Regions from separate parts of the Bradyrhizobium sp. 157 genome, predicted to be linked through region 4. Evidence: riboswitches for the same ligand, from Rfam matches in the RefSeq annotation. Region 4 holds a riboswitch; each other region holds the start of a gene.
What was found. A riboswitch is a leader RNA that binds a small molecule or an ion and turns the genes downstream of it on or off. The one in region 4 is predicted to bind cobalamin.
Positions count from the first base shown of each region.

Region 1: it holds a riboswitch for cobalamin, as region 4 does, so the genes downstream of both, IVA95_RS04250 (DUF1636 domain-containing protein) here and IVA95_RS23605 (DUF1636 domain-containing protein) in region 4, are expected to answer to the same signal.
Region 2: it holds a riboswitch for cobalamin, as region 4 does, so the genes downstream of both, IVA95_RS04185 (energy-coupling factor ABC transporter permease) here and IVA95_RS23605 (DUF1636 domain-containing protein) in region 4, are expected to answer to the same signal.
Region 3: it holds a riboswitch for cobalamin, as region 4 does, so the genes downstream of both, IVA95_RS20605 (TonB-dependent receptor) here and IVA95_RS23605 (DUF1636 domain-containing protein) in region 4, are expected to answer to the same signal.

Region 1 covers NZ_JADPKF010000019.1:57,599-62,674, forward strand. Annotated here, with positions in the region: gene cobN (cobaltochelatase subunit CobN) at 1-820, opposite strand, end outside; gene cobW (cobalamin biosynthesis protein CobW) at 820-1,854, opposite strand; gene IVA95_RS04250 (DUF1636 domain-containing protein) at 1,851-2,225, opposite strand; cobalamin riboswitch at 2,318-2,535, opposite strand; gene cobO (cob(I)yrinic acid a,c-diamide adenosyltransferase) at 2,571-3,224, shown strand; gene IVA95_RS04260 (cobyric acid synthase) at 3,249-4,697, shown strand; gene cobD (threonine-phosphate decarboxylase CobD) at 4,708-5,076, opposite strand, start outside.
Region 2 covers NZ_JADPKF010000019.1:43,121-48,196, forward strand. Annotated here, with positions in the region: gene IVA95_RS04165 (hypothetical protein) at 1-149, opposite strand, end outside; gene IVA95_RS04170 (histidine phosphatase family protein) at 266-841, shown strand; gene cobT (nicotinate-nucleotide--dimethylbenzimidazole phosphoribosyltransferase) at 836-1,891, opposite strand; gene cobF (precorrin-6A synthase (deacetylating)) at 1,917-2,684, opposite strand; gene IVA95_RS04185 (energy-coupling factor ABC transporter permease) at 2,732-3,409, opposite strand; cobalamin riboswitch at 3,445-3,651, opposite strand; gene cobA (uroporphyrinogen-III C-methyltransferase) at 3,703-4,434, opposite strand; gene IVA95_RS04195 (cobyrinate a,c-diamide synthase) at 4,431-5,076, opposite strand, start outside.
Region 3 covers NZ_JADPKF010000077.1:221,737-226,812, forward strand. Annotated here, with positions in the region: gene IVA95_RS20590 (ABC transporter substrate-binding protein) at 64-897, opposite strand; gene IVA95_RS20595 (ABC transporter ATP-binding protein) at 897-1,679, opposite strand; gene IVA95_RS20600 (iron ABC transporter permease) at 1,676-2,719, opposite strand; cobalamin riboswitch at 2,854-3,052, shown strand; gene IVA95_RS20605 (TonB-dependent receptor) at 3,164-5,076, shown strand, end outside.
Region 4 covers NZ_JADPKF010000086.1:108,474-113,549, forward strand. Annotated here, with positions in the region: gene cobN (cobaltochelatase subunit CobN) at 1-1,015, opposite strand, end outside; gene cobW (cobalamin biosynthesis protein CobW) at 1,015-2,043, opposite strand; gene IVA95_RS23605 (DUF1636 domain-containing protein) at 2,040-2,414, opposite strand; cobalamin riboswitch at 2,507-2,725, opposite strand; gene cobO (cob(I)yrinic acid a,c-diamide adenosyltransferase) at 2,769-3,422, shown strand; gene IVA95_RS23615 (cobyric acid synthase) at 3,427-4,875, shown strand; partial or broken gene IVA95_RS23625 (threonine-phosphate decarboxylase) at 4,916-5,076, opposite strand, start outside.

The sequences.
Region 1 (5,076 bases), on a different contig from region 4:
TGCCATCGTCAGTGACCGCAGAGAAGGCGGTTGCATTGACGATCACCGCAGGCGGGCATTGCTCAAACTTCCCCTTAAGCCAATCCGCCACACCGGCCGCCTTTAGCGAGGTGACGAACACGCCATAGGCATCAAAACCCTTCTTCCGCAGGGCCGTGATCAGCGCGTCGACCGGGGCGGTATCCGCCGCGGTGAGATAGGAGCGATAGAAGGTGACGAGCGCACGCGGCCCACAAGCGGGGTTGTTTGGCGGCGCCTCGATTGCACCACGACGCGGATCGTAGAAACCGATCTCGGGATTTTCGACCTCGCCGACGACAGGTCCCGCATAGAGACCCGAGACTAGTGCGAGTTGGGCGATTGCAGCCTGCGCCGCAATCGTTCCGCCCTTGTCGCAGAACGCCTTCAGCCGTCTGAGCGTCGATACGGGCACTGTCGAGAGCGCATCCAGGCGCGAATCGTCGCGACGGTCCGCCGGGAGCACCGCAAGCGCGATGTCGCGGTCCTTCGCGAGTTGATGTAAGGCAGCCAGCCCATATGACCAGTAGGACTCACCGCCGATCAGGCGCACCAAAATGCCGCGCGCGTGCGACAGCGTCCGCTCGATATAGGTGTCGACCGACAGGGGATGACGCAGCTCCGCAAGGTTCGCGAGCCTCAGCGACGGCAGGCCGGCACGGCTGCGACGCCAGCCGGAGGCGAACGCGGCGAGATCGCTGTCCGAGAACGAGAGCACGACAAGGTCGGCCGGGTCCTGGTCGAGATCCCTAGGGATCGCGGTCTCCGAAAGACCTCGGCTCTCGCGAAAGACGACGTGCATCAAATACCGAGTCCCGCCCTGATGCCCGCCTCATCGATATCATCGTGTTCACCGATCACAACCAGCTTCGACCGCCTTGGCCGCGTTCCCCAGGGCATATCGAACTGATGCCCCACCCGCTCGCCGACCGATTGCAGCAGCAATCGCATCGGCTTGCCCGCGACCGCGATATATCCCTTAGCGCGCAAAACGTTCTGCTCACGCGCAAGCCGCCGGATCGATTCGACCAGCGCATCCACGTCAGCAACTTCAGGGAGCTCGACGACTACTGAAGCAAAATCGTTGTGTTCGTGCTCTTCTTCGCCGTCGTGATGAGAAGGTCGCGCGGCGAGATCGTCCTCAGCGGCCGCTTCGAGACCAAGGATCACACGCGCATCGACTGCACCGTTGACTACAGGCAGCATCGGCACGCGACGCGGCATTTCGGCGGCGATCGCCGCCTTGGCCGCTTCAAGTCCTGCCTCGCCTGCAAGGTCCGCCTTGGTAAGCAGCACGATATCCGCACACGCGATCTGATCTTCGAATACTTCCGACAGCGGCGTCTCGTGATCGAGGTTTTGATCGGCCGAACGCTGCGCTTCCACTGCGGCAGGGTCCGGCGCAAAGCGACCGGCCGCCACGGCCTCGGCATCCGCAAGCGCAATAACGCCGTCGACCGTGATTCGTGAACGGATCTCCGGCCAGTCGAACGCCTTGAGAAGCGGCTTCGGCAAAGCCAGGCCCGATGTCTCGATCACAATATGATCAGGCCTCACGCGGCGCGAGAGTAGCTGCTCCATGGCGGGGATGAAATCGTCGGCGACTGTACAGCAGATGCAGCCATTGGCGAGCTCAAGGATGTTCTCGGCAGGGCAGCTGGCGTCGGCGCAGGATTTCAGGATCTCGCCGTCGACGCCCTCGCTGCCGAATTCGTTGACGAGCACCGCAAGCTTTTTGCCGTTCGCGTTGGTGATCAGGTTCTGGATCAGCGTAGTCTTGCCCGACCCGAGAAAACCAGTGACGACGGTCACCGGAACCTTGGCGAGCGTATTCATTCTGCGGCCTCCGGCAGGAGAGCGATCGGTGGAATACGGGCAAGCGATTGCTTGCGGAAGATCTCCGGCCGGCTGCGCCAGGGCACAATACCATCTGGCGCCGCCGCGTAGGCGGCAGCCCCGGCAAGCACATCCGGCGCGTTTGCATCGGACAAGCGACCGTAGACATAAGACCAGCGCCGAATTCCAGAGAGCGCAATCGAGCAGCCTTGGCTGCAAGCCGACAGGCATTCGACCGGAACAACGATGACGCCCTCCGGCACGCCAGTCTCGAGGATAGCGCTGTGTAGACGCGCGCCCGGTGTGATTTCGCCTTCTCTTAAGGCCTGCCCGGCACGGCAGGTGATGCAGACGTGAAGCGTGACGGTCATCGCCCTTCTCAAACAATTTTGGCGGAGGCGATGAGGTAAGCGAACCAATGACGCACGGGTTCGCTCCCCGTCGCGGAACACCCCGTCCGCCGGTGGTCGATCGTTGCGCTGGCAGGTCTCCCGGCTTGCGGAGCAGGTTTTTCCCTCGATCTCCTCCTTCCCAACCCCGAACGGGTCAGTGGCTTTTGGAGATCTCTCCGGTCACGGTCGCGGGGGCGGCTGCGCTTCAGACTCAAGCTTCGACGCTAGAGTCCTATCGCATTCCCTCTTCGCCTGTCGTAGGACAGGAACCAACGCCACCCCACCATTTGCCCAAGCGTGCAACTTGTCAAGAAGGACGTGCAGATGACTTCCGGATCTGATGCCGCTGATGACGAAACTGCGCTCTCCGAAATCGCATTGGATGCCCGCCATGCGGCAAAAATGGCCAAGAAGAAGGCGGCGCGCGACCGGATGATGGCCACCAAGAGCGGAGAGAAGGGACTCATCATTGTCCACACCGGGTCGGGCAAGGGAAAATCTTCCTCGGCCTTCGGCATGATCTTGCGGTGCGTTGCGCATGGCTTTCCCTGCGCCGTGGTACAGTTCATTAAGGGTGCATGGGACACTGGCGAGCGCCGCTTGCTCACCGGGCATTTTGGCGAACTGTGCCAATTCCATTCGATGGGGGAAGGCTTTACCTGGGAAACGCAGGACCGCGCCCGCGACATCGCCGCCGCCCGCACCGCATGGGAAAAGGCCAAGCAGCTGATCGCCGATGAAGGCTTGCGCATGGTGATTCTCGACGAGATCAACATTGCGCTTCGATACGACTATCTGGAGATCGGAGAGGTCATAGAGTTCCTTAAGAATGCAAAGCCGCCAATGACGCATGTCGTCTTCACCGGACGCAATGCCAAGCAGGAATTGATCGACGCCGCCGACCTCGTCACGGAGATGACGCTGGTGAAGCATCCCTTCCGATCCGGCATCAAAGCCCAGCCCGGCGTTGAGTTCTGACCAAACAATCGGGAGTTGGATTCGATGGCGCGCGCATTGATGATCCAGGGAGCGGGTTCGGACGTGGGCAAGTCGCTCATCGTTGCCGGCCTTGCGCGCGCTGCGACCCGGCGCGGCAATCGGGTGCTGCCGTTCAAGCCGCAGAACATGTCGAACAATGCCGCCGTGACCGTTGATGGCGGCGAGATCGGACGCGCGCAGGCATTGCAGGCGCAGGCCGCAGGTGTCGAGCCGCATACCGATATGAATCCGGTTTTGCTGAAGCCGGAAACCGATGTCGGCGCCCAGATCATCGTGCACGGACGCCGCGTGGCGACGCTGCGCGCGCGTGCATACGCTGCGATGAAGCCATCGCTGATGGCGCCGGTTCTCGAGAGTTTCGCCCGTTTGAAGAATCGCGCCGATCTAGTACTGGTCGAGGGCGCCGGCAGCCCCGCCGAGGTCAATCTTAGGCCCGCGGATATCGCGAATATGGGCTTTGCCCGCAAGGCCGACGTTCCCGTCGTGCTGGTCGGCGATATTGACCGCGGCGGCGTAATTGCGCAGCTCGTCGGAATTAAGGCCGTGCTCGATCCCGAAGATGCGGCCATGATCCGCGGCTTCTTAATCAACAAGTTCCGCGGCGATCCGTCACTGTTTGAGGACGGTTACCGGCTGATCGAGGCGCGCACATCATGGCCGGGACTTGGGGTCCTTCCCTACTTCGCTCGCGCTAGCGAACTTCCGGCCGAAGACGCGCTTGGGCTTGCCGGCGCACGCAAGGCAGGCAAGTGCAAGATTGTTTTTCTCGCGCTGTCGCGGATCGCGAATTTTGACGACCTCGATCCACTGAAGCTCGAACCTGATGTCGACCTTGTGATGGTGCGGCCTGGAGAGGTAATCCCTGGCGATGCAAAGCTTGTGATCCTGCCGGGCTCGAAGTCGACACGCGGGGATCTCGCATTCCTGCGCGCCCAAGGCTGGGACATCGATCTTCTTGCGCATCATCGTCGCGGCGGCCATGTGCTCGGCGTCTGCGGCGGTTACCAGATGCTCGGACGCCGTGTGACGGATCCGGAGGGAATCGATGGACCGGCCGGAGAAACTCCAGGCCTCGGACTCATCGACGTAACGACAGTGATGACGCCAAGCAAGACTCTAGCCCGCGTCAAGGCGGTCCACGCGGCGACGAACCGGCCGATCGAGGCTTACGAGATTCACATCGGGCATACCGACGGGCCGGATCGTGCACGGCCCTTTGCCTTGCTTGGCGGAGCGTCGGAAGGCGCGGTATCCAGCGACGGCCGCGTGTACGGCAGCTATCTGCATGGCCTGTTCGCTTCCGACAGTTTTCGCAAGGCATTTCTGGCGCAACTGAACATTCCGGCCGCCGATCAGCAGTACCGCGCCAGGGTGGATAGCGCGCTCGATTCGCTTGCCGATTACATCGATGCCCATCTTGATGTCGAAGGCCTACTTTCGCTTGCCCGCTGAGGAACGGCGATCAAAGCGAGACTGTGGCAGCAAACCGCGCCCATTCCGTCTCGTTACCCGGCAAGCCAAGCCGCAGCCATCCCGGCCTTTGCCCAAACATTCGCGACCATATCTGGCGGCGCGCGAGCTTCTGCTGCGCCGCTCGTGCGTCACCAGTTTCATACAGCCGGAACAGCGGCGTGCCGCCGGCCAATGTCCAGCCCTGCGATTGCACTTGAGCATCCAGGCGGAGGCAATCGCGCGCCAGACGCGTCGAGGTCGCGTTTGCCCAATCGCGATCCAGCAAGGCTCGCCGTCCGATCACAATCGCTGCACCCGAAATGGGCCACGGGCCGGCCATGGCCCCCAACGCAGCGACATCGGCCTCACTGCCGAGCGC
Region 2 (5,076 bases), on a different contig from region 4:
GCTCGACAAACGCTGTCAGTCGCGTGGCCGGCGCCTGTACCATCCGCAATAGCGGCAGAGAAATGGCGTGCTGCGATTTCAGTTGCTGACATTCCGTGGCTCCAAATGACCAGATCACCCATTATAATCAGAAAAACCTGCAGCGCCATTGATCTTGGTCAACATGGATGGCGCCGTTCGTCCGTCGTGGTACTGAAGGCGGTCTGCTGCTGGCCATTTGCGCCCTACACGCGACGGCCACCGTCACATCTTTGGAGATATTTGAATGCAGGGAGAGACCTTCCTTTGGCTGGTCCGGCATGCGGTTGTCGACTGCCCTGGAGGCACGATTCACACTTCCGATGCTCCGGCCGATCTTGGTGATCGGACGCATTTGGAAGCCGTGCGTAGGTGCTTGCCGCAGAACGCCCTCAGCTATGCTAGTCCGTCTCAACGAACTCTCGATACAGCGCGTGCCCTCCGGTTTGATCCGATCTCGGTGCCTGAGTTCATGGAGCAGAATTTCGGAGATTGGACCGGCCGACGTCACGACGATCTCGCCGCTTGCGGAGGAGAAAGCTACACGCAGTTCTGGAAGGATGCCGCTCGCTCAAGGCCACCCGGCGGCGAAAGCTTCGAAGATCAAATTGCCAGGGTTCGGCACGGGCTTCGCAAAATAGCTCCCGGTCTGGCAACGCTCGTCGTTCATTCTGGCACCATTCGCGCTGCACTCTGCACCGCGCTCGACATCGCGCCGCAAGCAGCCTTGCGCTTCGTTATCCATCCGCTGTCCATTACGCGAATTGATCGGCTGCGGGACGATTGGCGGGTTGTGTCGGTAAATCAGAATGTCACCTTATGAGCGGTTCGGAACCTGGGCCTGCGCGAAGGTCGTCATGCCGTTGTGCAGGGCGCATGCAAGCCGCAGGATCGGCAATGCGAGCGCGGCGCCCGATCCCTCGCCGAGCCGAAGATCCAGATTGAATAGTGGCTGAACATCTAAGGCCTGAAGAACCAGGCGGTGGCCTTGCTCTGCCGATTGATGAGAGGACAAAAGAAATCGCTGACATGAAGGATTGAGACGTACCGCTGCTAATGCCGCGACGGAAACGATGAAGCCGTCGATCAGAACCGGAAGGCGACGCTGTGCGCCGGCTATGATCGCGCCACTGATCGCCGCAATTTCCAGACCGCCGACCGCGCACAAGATCCGCTCGGGAGCAGTACCTGGTGTTGTAAGCCCGTGACGAGCCAACGCAACCTCTATCAGCTGCGCCTTACGTGCGCGACTGGCTGTATCCAAGCCCGTTCCGCTGCCGGCCACCTGCTCGGCCCTCACGCCAAGCAGGGCCGCGGCGATTGCTGCCGAAGTCGTGGTATTGCCGATGCCCATGTCGCCAAGGATCAGAAGATCGGGTTGCGTCGTTGCAGCCCGCACAACTGCGCGCTTGCCGCAGTCAAAAGCCAAGGCCAGCTCCGCGGGCTCAAGTGCCGCTTCCTCGCTAAAGTCGCGGCTACTCCGCCGCGGCTTATCGATCACGACACCCTCAATCGGAACTTCCGCGAGCGTGCCAGCATCGACGATCTCGAGACTCAAGCCTAGCTCGCGTGCCAGAACGGAAATTGCGGCGCCACCCGACGCGAAGTTGGACATCATCGCGATCGTGACTTCCTGCGGATACGCCGATACGCCCTGAGCGACGATCCCGTGATCGCCGGCGAAGACGATGATCGGCACGCGTTGAGCCCGCGGCTGCTCCGTTTGTTGCAGACCGGCGAGTTCGATCGCGAGATGCTCGAGCCGGCCGAGCGCGCCGTCCGGTTTGGTAAGTTCAGCTTGGCGGGCCAGCGCTGCATCGCGATGGATGGCCGAAACGTCGGGGCACTCCTGGTAGACCCACTCCGGTAGCATGATGTCCTGCCGTTAGATGTTAACGCTAGCGAGCGAGCCCGTTCGCGGGTAGCCGCTTGAGAATGTAGCTGTCCATGATCCAGCCATGCCTTCCGCGCGCTTGCTGTCGCGCGGCGACGATGCTTGGACCCACTTCGGCGAGCGCACCTGACATCGTGATCTCCTCACGCATGCCAAGATAGGCGCCCCACCAGATGTGCAGCCCTGCCGGATCGAGCGACTGAAACGCCGCGCCGCCATCTAGCATCACGACCACCGTGTTCGTGCCGTGGGGCCAGCCACCTTCGCGCAGCCGCCGTGCCGTTGTCACCAGGAAAGGCTCGCCTATGTCGTTCAGCGGCAGCGAATGTGCCGCGCAAAGCGCCTGGATTGACGTGATACCGGGGACCACTTCGATGGCTGGCGACGGATCGAGCCTTCGCGCGATCCGCAGGCTCGAGTCGTATAGCGAAGGATCTCCCCAGATCAGCAGGGCAACTCGCCCCTCACTCCCGAGATGCTGCGCAATTTCCTGCGACCAGGTCGCCGCTAGGGCATCGTGCCATTCGTCCACTCCTTTGCGGTAATCTCCTTGGCGGGCGTCACGCACGGGTATGACGAACTCGGCGATCCGCGTCCGGTCGTTCGAAAGCACCTGGGCGCAAATCGTCCACCGCAATTCAGCGAGATCAGATTTCACGTCCCCCTTGCGCGGGATGAGGACGAGGTCGGCGGCGTTGATCGCGCGCACCGCGGCAAGCGTTAGCTGCTCGGGATCGCCGCAACCGATTCCTATCAGGGAGAGCGTCAGCATAAGTTATGCGGAGGGCGGCCGCTGCCTGCGACCACCTTCACTTAACCTTACGTGGCGTTGTGCAGGCGGTAGGTGACGAAACCGTCCGCTGTCACGCCACGCAGCGATTTCGCCAGTGCGAGCACGGTCAGATCAGCCAGCGGCTCGATGACCACGACGGCCGCGTAGGAAGCGGCGAAAGATGCGATGGAAGTGAGGTTCTCGGCGGCAAAGCCAGCACCATACAGCGCCCAGAAAGCGACCCACGTCACGATGCCGGATTGATAGGCGGCCGAAAGCGCCAGTGCTTGGCGATACTGCAGGTCTACATAGGCGGTGTTGCAGGGAATAATCCGCCCGGCCAGCGCCCAGATCGCAATCAGCGGCACCAGCAACGTGGTCACATTCATGCCGTATTGCGGCAGGTCGGCCGGTGCGAAGAATAGCCCCTGAAGCAGAAGACCAAGGGCCAGCCCGAACGCGGCCGGCGCTGCACCGAACAAGAGGAACAGCGTCGAGCCGAGAATGAAATGTACCTCAGAGACCCCGACCCGGAAATGCGGCAGGAGTTCGAAGAATGAGAAGACCAGGACCGTTGTTGCGACGATGCGCACCGCTAGTGAAGCGATTCCCTGCTCGCGCACGGTCTCTGCCGCAAGCTTCAAAGTGCAGCCACCGGCGACGGCACCTGTCGCGTAGCCCAGCACGAGCTTGGCGCCCGTAACGATACTTGGTTCGATATGCATATCTACGTCCCTTCTGCCGTCCCACCCGACGGCGTTGGTGTTAAAAGCTGCAGGGTAGGTCTCCTGGCTCGCGGTTCGAAACGGGTCTCCTTCCATCCCCAGCCTGACGGCCAGTGGCGGACCGGAGCCCTCATCGCTAACAGGCGCGGGGACGGCCGGGTCTTCAGGCGCCGCAACTAGGTCCGCCCTTCGCCATTCCTGATTATGCTCCGGCTTCGAGTACCATGCCTGTACTGTGTGCGCCTTTCGACGAGGACGCGTCAAGGGGCACGCGAGATCGGACGACGGCATCATCAACACGGAGTCTCTCCCGCCAGCGCGCCGAAAAGAATGAGCGCTGGCGTCGTTGCGGCGCCACTTTCCGCGAGCTGCTCTGCGAGCTTCGCAATCGTCATACGGACAAGCCGCTCTTCGGCGCCGCCGAGAGACTCGGCAATCACCGACGGCGTATCGGGGCCCATGCCGTGCTCGATCAGCCTTGCCACGAGCGCCGGAAATGTCCGTTTGCCCATGTAGACCACGGTTGTCGCTTCCTGATCGGCCAGGGCCGCCCAATTGAGATTTGCGGGCAATTGGCCAGTGACGTCAGCGCCGGTCACGAACTGGACGCGGCGCGAGGTATGCCGGCGGGTCAGTGGAATGCCGAAGCGCGCCGCCGCAGCGCAGGCTGAGGTAACGCCCGGAATGATCTCGTAGGTGACGCCCGCCGCGCGCAGCACCTCGATCTCCTCTTCAAGCCGACCGAAGATGCCGGCGTCTCCCGATTTCAAGCGAACGACTCGGGCACCTGCGGCGGCGTAGTCGATGAGCAGCCGGTTGACGTGTTCCTGTTTGGCCGAGGGCCGGCCCGCACGTTTGCCAACCGCCACCAGATTGGCGCCGGGGCGGGCGTGATCGAGGATCGCGCCCGAGGCAAGGTCGTCATAGAGCACGACATCGGCGGCGCGCAGACGCGCGGCCGCCTTGAGCGTCAGGAGCTCGGGATCGCCTGGACCAGCCGAGACAATGGAAACAAAGCCGCTCACCTGTCCTCCGCAATGAGGTGGAAGAACGTGCCAGTAGTGTACCCGCGCCGCGAGCCGGTCTCCGCAACGACCGCGCCGGTCGCGTCACGCACGATAGCCAGGGGTTTATCGGGCTGAGAGACAATCGTGGAGTAATGGAATTCATGGCCACGCAGACGCGCGCCGGCCTGATGTCCAGGCATTGAGACTGTAAGCTCAGCAAGTCGGTAGCCCAGATGCATGCGACGTTGAGCAAAACTCGTTTCCAGGCCGAGTAATCCCATCATCTCGTGACGCACGTCGTTGGCGTCGATCAAGGCGGAGCCCAGCACCATATAGCCCCCGCATTCGCCATGCACCGGACGTGTCTCCGCAAAGCATGTTAGGGCGCGGCGAAATCGGCGATTTGTCGCGAGTTTGCCAGCGTGCAATTCCGGATAGCCGCCGGGCAGCCAGCAGACGTCGGCACTGTCATCAGGGCCTTCATCGGCGAGCGGCGAGAAGGTCACGATCTCGGCTCCGGCTGCGCGCCAGGCCTTCAGTAGATGCGTATAGACGAACGAGAATGCAGCGTCGCGTGCGAGCGCGATGCGCTGGCCGGGCGGCGTGAAGCTTAGGCCATGCGCGTCGCATGGCGCCATCCAGGCGCATGCCGATTGCAGC
Region 3 (5,076 bases), on a different contig from region 4:
GCGCAATCCGGGAATCTTTTCGCGGCATCCCGGATTGCGCTTCGCTTCATCCGGGCTACGAATTTACTTTCCCACCCGCTTCAACTCCGCGGTCAGCGCATCGAGCGCATCGGCCAGCATCACGCCGCCGCATTCGGTCAGCCGCTCCGGAATCACGATGCGCCGCTCCGGCGGGTAGAAGCGCTCCAGCGCCGGATGGACCAGAAACGCCTGACCGTCATCGCGCGCATAATTGCCGGCGTTCGAAACCACTATGAAGTCGGGCCTCAAGGACACGATCGCCTCCAGCGAGGCAAATCCGCCGAAGGTAAAGCCGAGATCGCCAGCGGCGCTGCGCAGCCCGACTTCGCTCAGCAGCGAGCCGAGAAAGCTGTCGCTGCCCGCCACCCAGCCGCGCCGCGACAGCGGCAGCACGCGATAATGCCGCTCGGCGGCGGCACGGCGGGCGCGCGCTAGCGCGGCGTCGAGCCGCGCGATTTCGGCAGCCGCGCGATCGGGGTGCCCGGTCATGTCGCCGACTTCGCGGATCTGCGCTCGGGCTTCGTCGAGGTTTCGCGGCACGGCGAGCTCGGCAAGATGAAGCCCCTTCGCCTTCAACAGCTCCCGCGTCGAGCGCTTATCAAACGCGCTGGCGATGACCAGGTCCGGCTTGAGCAGCAGCACGTCCTCGGCCGCGCCTGATAATACCGGATAGCGGCTGATGTCACCCGCCTGCGATTGCCAGCCGTCGCGTGCGAAGCGGCTGAGGCCCAAAATCTGCTCGGGGTCGGCCAACGTCAGCAGCAACTGATCGCTGCAGACATTCATCGACACCATACGCGGAGGGCTGGCTGCGAATACTGCGCCGCCTGACATCGCCAATGCGGCGATCGCAACAAGAACGCCGAACCGTCGCATCAGATATCCGCCCAGGGCACGATCACCGCCTCGCGCTGATATTCCGCGCGGTAGGCGCTGATCCGAAATACGTCCGCCATCACCTGCTCCGATAACGCCTCGCTCGGTGTGCCCCGCGACACTAGATTGCCTTCCTTCAGCACCAGCACATGGTCGGCAAACCGCGCAGCGAGGCCTAAATCGTGCGTCACCACGATGACCAGCACGCCCTTGTCCGCGGTCGCGCGCAAGTTCCTCATGACATCGATCTGGTGGCGGGGGTCGAGCGAGGCGGTCGGCTCGTCGGCCAGAATGATCGGCGCTTCCACCGCCAGCGCGCGCGCCAACGCGACGCGGCTGCGTTCGCCGCCGGATAATTCGGTGACGCGGCGATCGCTGAATTCCATCACGTCGACCGCCTGCATCGCGCGCAGCACGGCCTCGGCATCCCTGGGCGACAGCCGCGCCGGATCGGTTGCGCCATGCGGGTAACGCCCGAGCGCCACGATATCGCGCGCCGGCAGCGGCCAATGCACGAGATGCCCCTGCGGCAGATAGCCGAAACGTTTGGCGCGCTCGCGCAGCGGCAGCGAGGCCAGCGCATCGCCGCCGATCGTGATCTCGCCTTCGGAGGGGATCAGCCCGGCTAGCGCGCGCAGCAGCGTGGTTTTGCCAGCGCCATTCGGGCCGACCAGCGCCACCAGGTGTCCCGCCGACAGCGCCAGCGAAACGTCCTTCAGCACGACGCGGCCGGCGAGCCGCACGCCGAGTCTCCTTGCGATCAGCAGCGCAGCCTCACTCATGCGACGCCCCCGCCGAGCGCGCGGCGTTCGCGCATGATCAGATAGAGAAAGAACGGCACGCCGATGATCGAGGTCAGCACGCCGACCTTGATGTCAGAGGTCGAGGGAATGATGCGCACCGCAATATCGGCGGCGAGCAGCAGCGCCGAGCCCGCGAGCGCGCTCGGCACCAACAGCCGCCCGGGATCGTGGCCGATCAGGGGCCGCATCAGATGCGGCGCGACCAGGCCGATGAAACCAATAGTGCCGGTAACCGCGACCGCGCCGCCAACACCGAGCGCAACGCCCGAAATCACGAACAGCCGTAGACGCCCCACATCGACGCCGAGGCTTTGCGCGGTTTCTTCGCCCAGGCTGAGCGCGCGAAAAGCGTGGCGCTGGCTGAACAGCATGACCGCGCCGGCAATGATGAAGGGAAACGCGAGCATGACATGCTGAAAGCTGCGGTCCTCCAGCGAGCCCAATAGCCAGAACGCGATCTCCAGCACCACGAAGGGGTTACTGGAGAGGTTCATCACCAGCGCGGTGGCAGCGCCCGCAAAGCTCGAAATCGCCAGTCCGGACAGAATGAGGATCAGCAGACCCGCATTGCGGCCGGCGATCGAGAGCAGCACGAACACCGAAGCGAATGCCGCGATGATCGCGGCGACCGGCAGCGCATAGGAGCGCACGTCGGCCAACCCGAGCGCGATCACCAGCACCGCGCCGAACGCCGCTGATTGCGGCGCGCCGAATAGCGAAGGCGAGGCCAGCGGATTGCGCAGCAAGCCCTGCAGCGACGCGCCCGACAGCCCGAGGATGGCGCCGATCGCCAGCGCCAGCAGCGTGCGGGGCAGGCGGATTTCCCGCACGATCACCTGCGCCACCTCGCTGCCGCCACCGAACAGCGCTTGCGCCACCGCAAGGGGCGACAGCCGCACCGGCCCGATGCCGAGCGAGATCAGCATCAGGAGCACAACAAGGGCAGCAAGCGCCGCGGTCGCGCCGATCCGCCGGCGCGCGGCGTCCTCATTGGTCAGGGCTACGGCTTCAACACTCATCGATCGTCCTAAAGCAGGTTTACTCGCCCCGGTACAGGTGGCGGGCAGGCGTGCTCATGCGGCAAAAATAGCGCACTCGTCCAGTGAGGATCGCGGGACGCCCCGGGGCGCATTGACTCGGACTTTGACAAACTTCTACCATAGTTCCCGACGGTTCCCGTTTTGGGGATCAAAAGGGAATGCGGTGCGGGGAAATCCCCCAATTCCGCGGCTGCCCCCGCAACTGTAAGCGGCGAATCCTTCGTCACATGCCACTGGGCACTCGGTCCTGGGAAGGCGACGATGGGTAACGACCCGCGAGCCAGGAGACCTGCCGTCAGCCGTGGTCACACGCGAAGATGTCGGTCGGGGAGTACAGACATTAGCTTCACCTGAGCTGCTCAAAGCACATGGTGAGACTTGGTTCGCTGTGACGTGCCACTGACGTCATACCGAGGTTAAACCATGTCTTCCACCACCACAGTCGCGAAGCGGCAGCGCCGCTTCTGGCTTGCCTCCAGTTTCCTGGTGCCCATCATTTCCCTTGGCATATCCGGCGCGCAGGCGCAGCAGAGGCCATCGGAGCAGTTGCCGCCGATCGAGGTAACCTCGCCCACCGATCCGAACCGGACTCGCGCAAAACCGACCTACAATGAAACGTCGACCTCGCGCCGCGTCGTGCCGGCGGCGGTGCCGTCGACCGGCGGAAGACCCGCAGCAGGGATCGGCTCGAACACCGCATCCCAGAGCGTCTCGCAAGGCGCGGACGGCAGCGGCGGCCGCCAGTTTTCAGGAATCGTCGGCTCGGCGTCGACCATTATTACCGCCGAAGAGATCGCGCACTCACCGGCTCAAACGCTGCAGGAAATCATCGCGCAAACGCCCGGCGTGCAGCTGACCAGCCTGTTTGGTGGCGTCAACGGCGCCAAGACCAGCGTCGACCTGCGCGGATTCGGCGCTTTCGCGACCTCAAATACGCTGGTGCTCATCAATGGCCGAAGGCTCAACGACATCGACATGGCCGGTGTCGATTTTTCGACCATTCCGCGCGACTCGATCGAGCGCATTGAAATCACCCGCGGCAACAGCGGCGCAGTGCTGTATGGCGACAACGCGGTCGGCGGCGTCATCAATATCGTCCTGAAGAACGGCGTCGGCGGTCCACCTGTTGCCATGCGCGCAGAGGCCGGTATCGGCTCCTTCAACCAGCGCATGGCCTCGGTTTCGACGGCGCTGAATTCGGGACCATGGTCGACCTCATTCTACGGCAACGCAATCAAGTCCGACGGCTATCGCGAAAACAACGCGCTCGACCAGCGCAACGGGATCGGCAATCTCAATTACACCACTCCCGATCTCAAGGCCTTCCTGACGGTGACCGGCGACGACCAAAAGCTCGGACTCCCCGGTGGCCGCATCGTCGATCCCTCGATTGGCGTCAACGAACTGGTCACGAACCGCCGCGGCGCCGCCACCCCATTCGATTATGGCAATCAGCAGGGCGCCAGCGCTACTGCCGGTTTTACAAGAACCCTGTGGAACGGAGCCGAACTCATTGTTGATGGCGGCGTCAGAGACAAGAAAACGCAAAGCGGATTCTTCGGAGCGATACCGTTTGCGTCGCCATTTCCGAGTTTCTCCTCCACCTATAACGACGCATCATTGCAGACTTGGTCGATCACGCCACGATTGAGCATCAAGAACTCGATCCTCGGGGTGCCCTCACAGATCCTGACCGGTATCGATTATTACGATGCGACGTTCCGCCAGGACCGCGGGGCGTTCAAGGGTCTTGCGCCGACCCACATCTACGATCTGTCGCAGCAGATGCTGGCCGGCTACTGGCAGCACACGGTAGGCCTGTTGCCGACGACCGACTTCTCCTATGGCGCCAGGATTCAAAACACCAGCCTGAGCGCCCGGGATCGGTTCGACGCCAACGCACCCGGTTGCGCCATGTTCTTTAATTGCGGCGATCAAGCCTCCCCGCTGGACAGCAACGAGACGCAATACGCCTTGCACGTGGGCCTTGAGCACCGACTCAACAACACATTCTCGGTGTTTGGCCGCGCCGCGCGCGCGTTCCGTACTCCGACCGTCGATGAACGCGTCTCCAGCGGCCCTTTCTTCGTTCCGGGCACCTTTCAGTTGAAAACCCAGACCTCGCACGACGTCGAAGGGGGTTTTCGCGTCAACGCCGGCGCATTCCAGATGCAATCGAGCATCTACAACATGGACCTCGAGAACGAGATCCATTTCATCCCGGCGCTGTTCTACAACGTGAACCTCGGTCCAACCCGCCGCTACGGCTCCGAGACCAGCGCGTCGCTGCGTGTCAGTGACAGCCTGTCGCTGCGGGCGGGCGCGGCCTACACGCG
Region 4 (5,076 bases):
CGAATTGCAGATAGGGATCGCGCTCGCTCGCCGACTTGAAACTCACCACGCCCGCGAACAGCCGGCCGTCAACCTCGGGCAATACCACATGCATTGCGAGGTCTCCCGGCGAGAGACCGCGTAGCGACTCCGCCCAGTCGTCGCGCCGCGCCGTGGACAGCGCGATCTGAAACACGGGGCACGACGCAGCATCGAACGGCGTCGCGCCGTCCTCGCCGACCGCAGAAAACGCAGTCGCATTGACGATGGCGGCCGGCGCGTGCTGCGCGAAATGCGCACGCAGCCAGTCCGCAACTCCCGGCGCCTTCAGCGAGGTGACGAACACGCCGAAGGCATCAAAGCTCTTCCGCAACGCTACGATCAGAGCGTCGACCGGATCCGTGTCGGCCGCCGTAAGATAGGACCGATAGAACGTAACCAGCGCGCTGGGCCGCCCATCGGAGGTCGGCGCAGCCACGACACCACGCGCGGGGTCATAGAACCCGATCTCGGGAATATCGATCGCCCCGACAACAGGTCCCGCATAGAGTCCGGATGCGAGCGCGAGCTGCGCGATCGCAGCCTGCGCCGCAACCGGCCCCCCCTTGTCGCAGAGCACCTTGAGCCGCCGGAGCGTCGAAACCGGCAATGTGGAGAACGCGTCCAGTCGCAGATCGTCACGACCGTCCGCCGGCAGCACGGCCAGCGCGATGCCGCGATCCCTGGCGAGCTGATGCAGCACCGTGAGCCCATACGACCAGTAGGACTCGCCGCCGATCAGGCGCACGAGGATGCCGCGTGCTTGCGACAGCGTTCGCTCGACATAGGTGTCGACCGACAGCGGATGACGCAGCTCGGCAAGACTGGCGAGCCTCAGCGACGGCAGGCTGGCCCGCCCTCGCCGCCAGCCCGACGCGAAGGCGGCAAGATCGCTGTCCGAAAACGAAAGCACCACGAGATCGGCCGGATCCTGGCCGATGTCCCGTGGCGTCGCGGTCTCCTCCAGCCCGCGGCTCTCGCGGAAGACGACGTGCATCAGATGCCAAGTCCTGTCCTGATCGCGGCCTCATCGATATCGCTGTGCTCACCGATCACGACCAGCTTTGACTGTCGTGGCTTAGCGCCCCAGGGCCTGTCGAACTGATGCCGCACGCGCTCGCCGACCGATTGCAGCAAGAGCCGCATCGGCTTGCCTTCAACGGCGACATAGCCCTTGGCGCGCAGCACATTCTGCTCGCGCGCCAACCGCTGGATCGATGCGATGAGCGCACCGACATCGGTGACTTCCGGAAGCTCGATGACGACAGAGGTAAAGTCATTGTGCTCGTGCTCGCCGTCATGATGCGACGGGCGCGCGGCGAGATCATCTTCCGCCGCCGCTTCAAGACCCAGGATCACGCGCGCATCGACCGCGCCGTCCACGACTGGCAGCATCGGCACGCGGCGTGGCATCTCGGCTTCGATCGCAGCCCGCGCTGCTTCAAGCCCTACCGATCCGGCAAGGTCCGCCTTGGTCAACAGCACGATGTCGGCGCAGGCGATCTGGTCCTCGAACACTTCTGACAGCGGCGTCTCGTGATCGAGATTGTCGTCGGCCGCACGCTGCGCTTCCACCGCATCCGGATCCGGCGCGAAGCGACCGGCCGCGACGGCCTCCGCATCGGCCAGCGCGATCACGCCGTCAACCGTGATCCGGGAACGAATCTCCGGCCAGTCGAATGCCTTGAGCAAGGGCTTCGGCAGTGCCAATCCAGATGTCTCGATCAGGATATGGTCGGGCTTCACGTTGCGTGCGAGCAATTGCTCCATGGCCGGAATGAAATCGTCGGCCACGGTGCAGCAGATGCAGCCATTGGCAAGCTCGACGATGTTTTCGGCCGGACAATTGGCATCGGCGCAAGATTTCAGGATGTCCCCATCCACGCCTTCGCTGCCAAACTCGTTGACGAGCACGGCAAGCTTCTTTCCATTGGCATTGGTGATCAAATGCTGGATCAGCGTCGTCTTGCCAGATCCAAGAAAGCCGGTGACGACCGTGACGGGGACTTTTGCGAGCGAGTTCATTCGGCGGCCTCCGGCACGACGGCAATAGGTGGAATGCGGGCGAGCGATTGCTTGCGAAAGATCTCCGGACGGCTGCGCCACGGCACGATGCCGTCGGACGCAGCCGCATAGGCTGACGCGCCGGCGATCACATCGCGCGCATTGGTTTCCGACAGACGGCCGTAGACATAGCACCACCGTCCCGGCGCGCTGAGCGCGACCGAGCAGCCCTGACTGCACGCGGACAGGCATTCGACCGGAACCACACCGACGCCATCAGGCACACCGGCCTCGAGAATGGCGGCATGCAGGCGCTCGCCGGGCGTGGTCTCGCCCTCGCCGAGCGTCTGGCCGGCACGGCAGGTGATGCAGACGTGAAGTGTGACAGTCATCGCCCCTTCCAGGATAAACAGCGGGAGCGATGAGGTGCGCGAATCCATCCGAAGGAAGGCTCGCTTCCCCGTCGCGGAACACCCCGTCCGCCGGTCTCAAACGTTGCGCTGGCAGGTCTCCCGGCTTGCGGAGCAGGATTTTGTCCTTCGATGTCCGCCTTCCCGACCCCGTTCGGGGCAGTGGCTTCGGGCATCTCTCCGGTCACGGTCGCGGGGGCGGCTGCTTTTCGAACCCAAACCTCTCGATTTGAGCCCTATCGCATTCCCTCTTCGCCTGTCATAGGACAGGAACCAACGCAGGCCCACCATTTGCCCAAGCTAGCTACTTGTCAAGCCGAAGGACCACGTCAGATGATGACTGAACAGGATGCCGCCGAGGACGAGGACGTCGTGGCCTCCGAGGCTTCGAGTGGTGCCCGCCATGCGGCGAAAATGGCAAAGAAAAAGCTCGCCCGCGACAAGATCATGGCGACCAAGAGCAGTGAGAAGGGACTGATCATCGTCCATACCGGCGCGGGAAAGGGAAAATCGTCCTCCGCCTTCGGCATGATCGTCCGCTGTGTCGCGCATGGCTTTCCCTGTGCGGTCGTGCAGTTCATCAAGGGCGCCTGGGATAGCGGCGAGCGACGCCTGCTCACCGGGCATTTCGGCGATCTCTGCCAGTTCCATGCGATGGGAGAAGGCTTTACCTGGGAAATCCAGGACCGCGCCCGCGATATCGCCGCCGCAAAGGCAGGCTGGGACAAGGCGAAGCAACTGATCCTGGATTCCCGCTTGCGCATGGTCGTGCTCGACGAGATCAACATCGCGCTTCGATATGACTACCTGGACATAGCTGAGGTCGTCGACTTCCTGAAGACCTCGAAGCCGCCGATGACGCATGTCGTTCTCACCGGACGCAATGCCAAGGAGGAGTTGATCGAGATCGCCGATCTCGTCACCGAGATGACGCTGGTGAAACATCCGTTCCGTTCTGGCGTCAAGGCCCAGCCGGGCGTCGAGTTCTAATTCGATGGCGCGCGCATTGATGATCCAGGGAGCCGGCTCGGACGTGGGCAAATCGCTCATCGTCGCGGGTCTCGCGCGTGCCGCCAAGCGACGCGGCTATCGCGTGCTCCCATTCAAGCCGCAGAACATGTCGAACAATGCAGCCGTGACTGTCGATGGCGGCGAGATCGGCCGCGCGCAGGCGTTGCAGGCGTTGGCTGCCGGCGTCGAGCCGCATACCGATATGAACCCGGTCCTCTTGAAGCCGGAAACTGATGTCGGCGCCCAGATCATCGTGCATGGCAAGCGCATCGCCACGGCCCGCGCGCGCGAATACGCATCCCTGAAACCTTCGCTGATGGGCGCGGTGCTCGAGAGCTTTGCGCGGCTGAAAGATCGCGCCGATTTCGTGCTCGTCGAAGGCGCCGGCAGCCCGGCCGAAGTGAACTTGCGCAAATCAGACATCGCCAATATGGGCTTTGCCCGGAGAGCCGACGTTCCCGTGGTGCTGATTGGCGATATCGACCGCGGCGGCGTCATCGCGCAGCTCGTCGGCATCAAGACCGTGATCAATGCGGACGATGCCGCGATGGTCCAGGGTTTTCTGATCAACAAATTCCGCGGCGATCCCACACTGTTTGACGACGGCTATCGGCTGATCGAAGCCCGGACATCCTGGCGCGGCTTTGGGGTGCTGCCCTACTTCACCCGGGCCGGCGAACTGCCGGCCGAAGATGCGCTGGGGCTCGGTGAGGCGCGAAAACCTGGTCAATGCAAGATCGCGTTTCTCGCGCTGTCGCGGATCGCCAATTTCGATGATCTCGATCCGCTCAAGCTCGAGCCCGGCGTCGACCTCGTGATGGTCCGCCCGGGAGAGGCCATTCCCGGCGACGTCAGGCTCGTGATCATTCCCGGCTCGAAATCGACGCGCGGCGATCTCGCCTTCCTGCGCGCGCAGGGCTGGGACATCGATCTGCTCGCGCATCACCGCCGTGGCGGTCATGTGCTCGGCGTCTGCGGCGGCTACCAGATGCTCGGGCGGAGCGTGGCCGATCCCGAAGGGATCGAGGGCCCGGCTGGCGAAACGCCAGGCCTCGGCCTTCTGAACGTGACGACGGTGATGACGGAGCAGAAGACGCTCACCCGCGTGACCGCGCAGCACGCGGAAACGAGGCACCCGATCGACGCCTACGAGATTCATATCGGTCAGACGGACGGGCCGGACCGTGCGCGTCCATTCGCTCTGCTTCATGGCGCGCCGGAAGGCGCGGTCTCAAGCGACGGACGTGTCTGCGGCAGCTATCTGCACGGCCTATTTACGTCCGACAGTTTCCGCAGCTCGTTTCTCAGGCAATTGGACATTCCGGTTGCCAACCAGCGGTATCATGGGCGGGTGGAGAGCGCGCTCGATGCGCTGGCCGATCACATCGAGGCCCATCTCGATGTCGAAGGGCTGCTCGCGCTCGCACGTTGAGCGCCAAACGTCAGCTCGAGAGAGCCTCGGCCAGCCGCGTTCATTCCGATTCATCGCCTGGCAACCCCAGCCGCAACCAGCCCGGCCTTTGCTCGAAGATCCGTGACCAGATGGGCGCACCGGCCAGCCGCGCCTGCGCGGCACGCCCGTCGCCGGTCTCGTAGAGACGGAACAGCGGCGTGCCGCCGATAAGGCGCCACC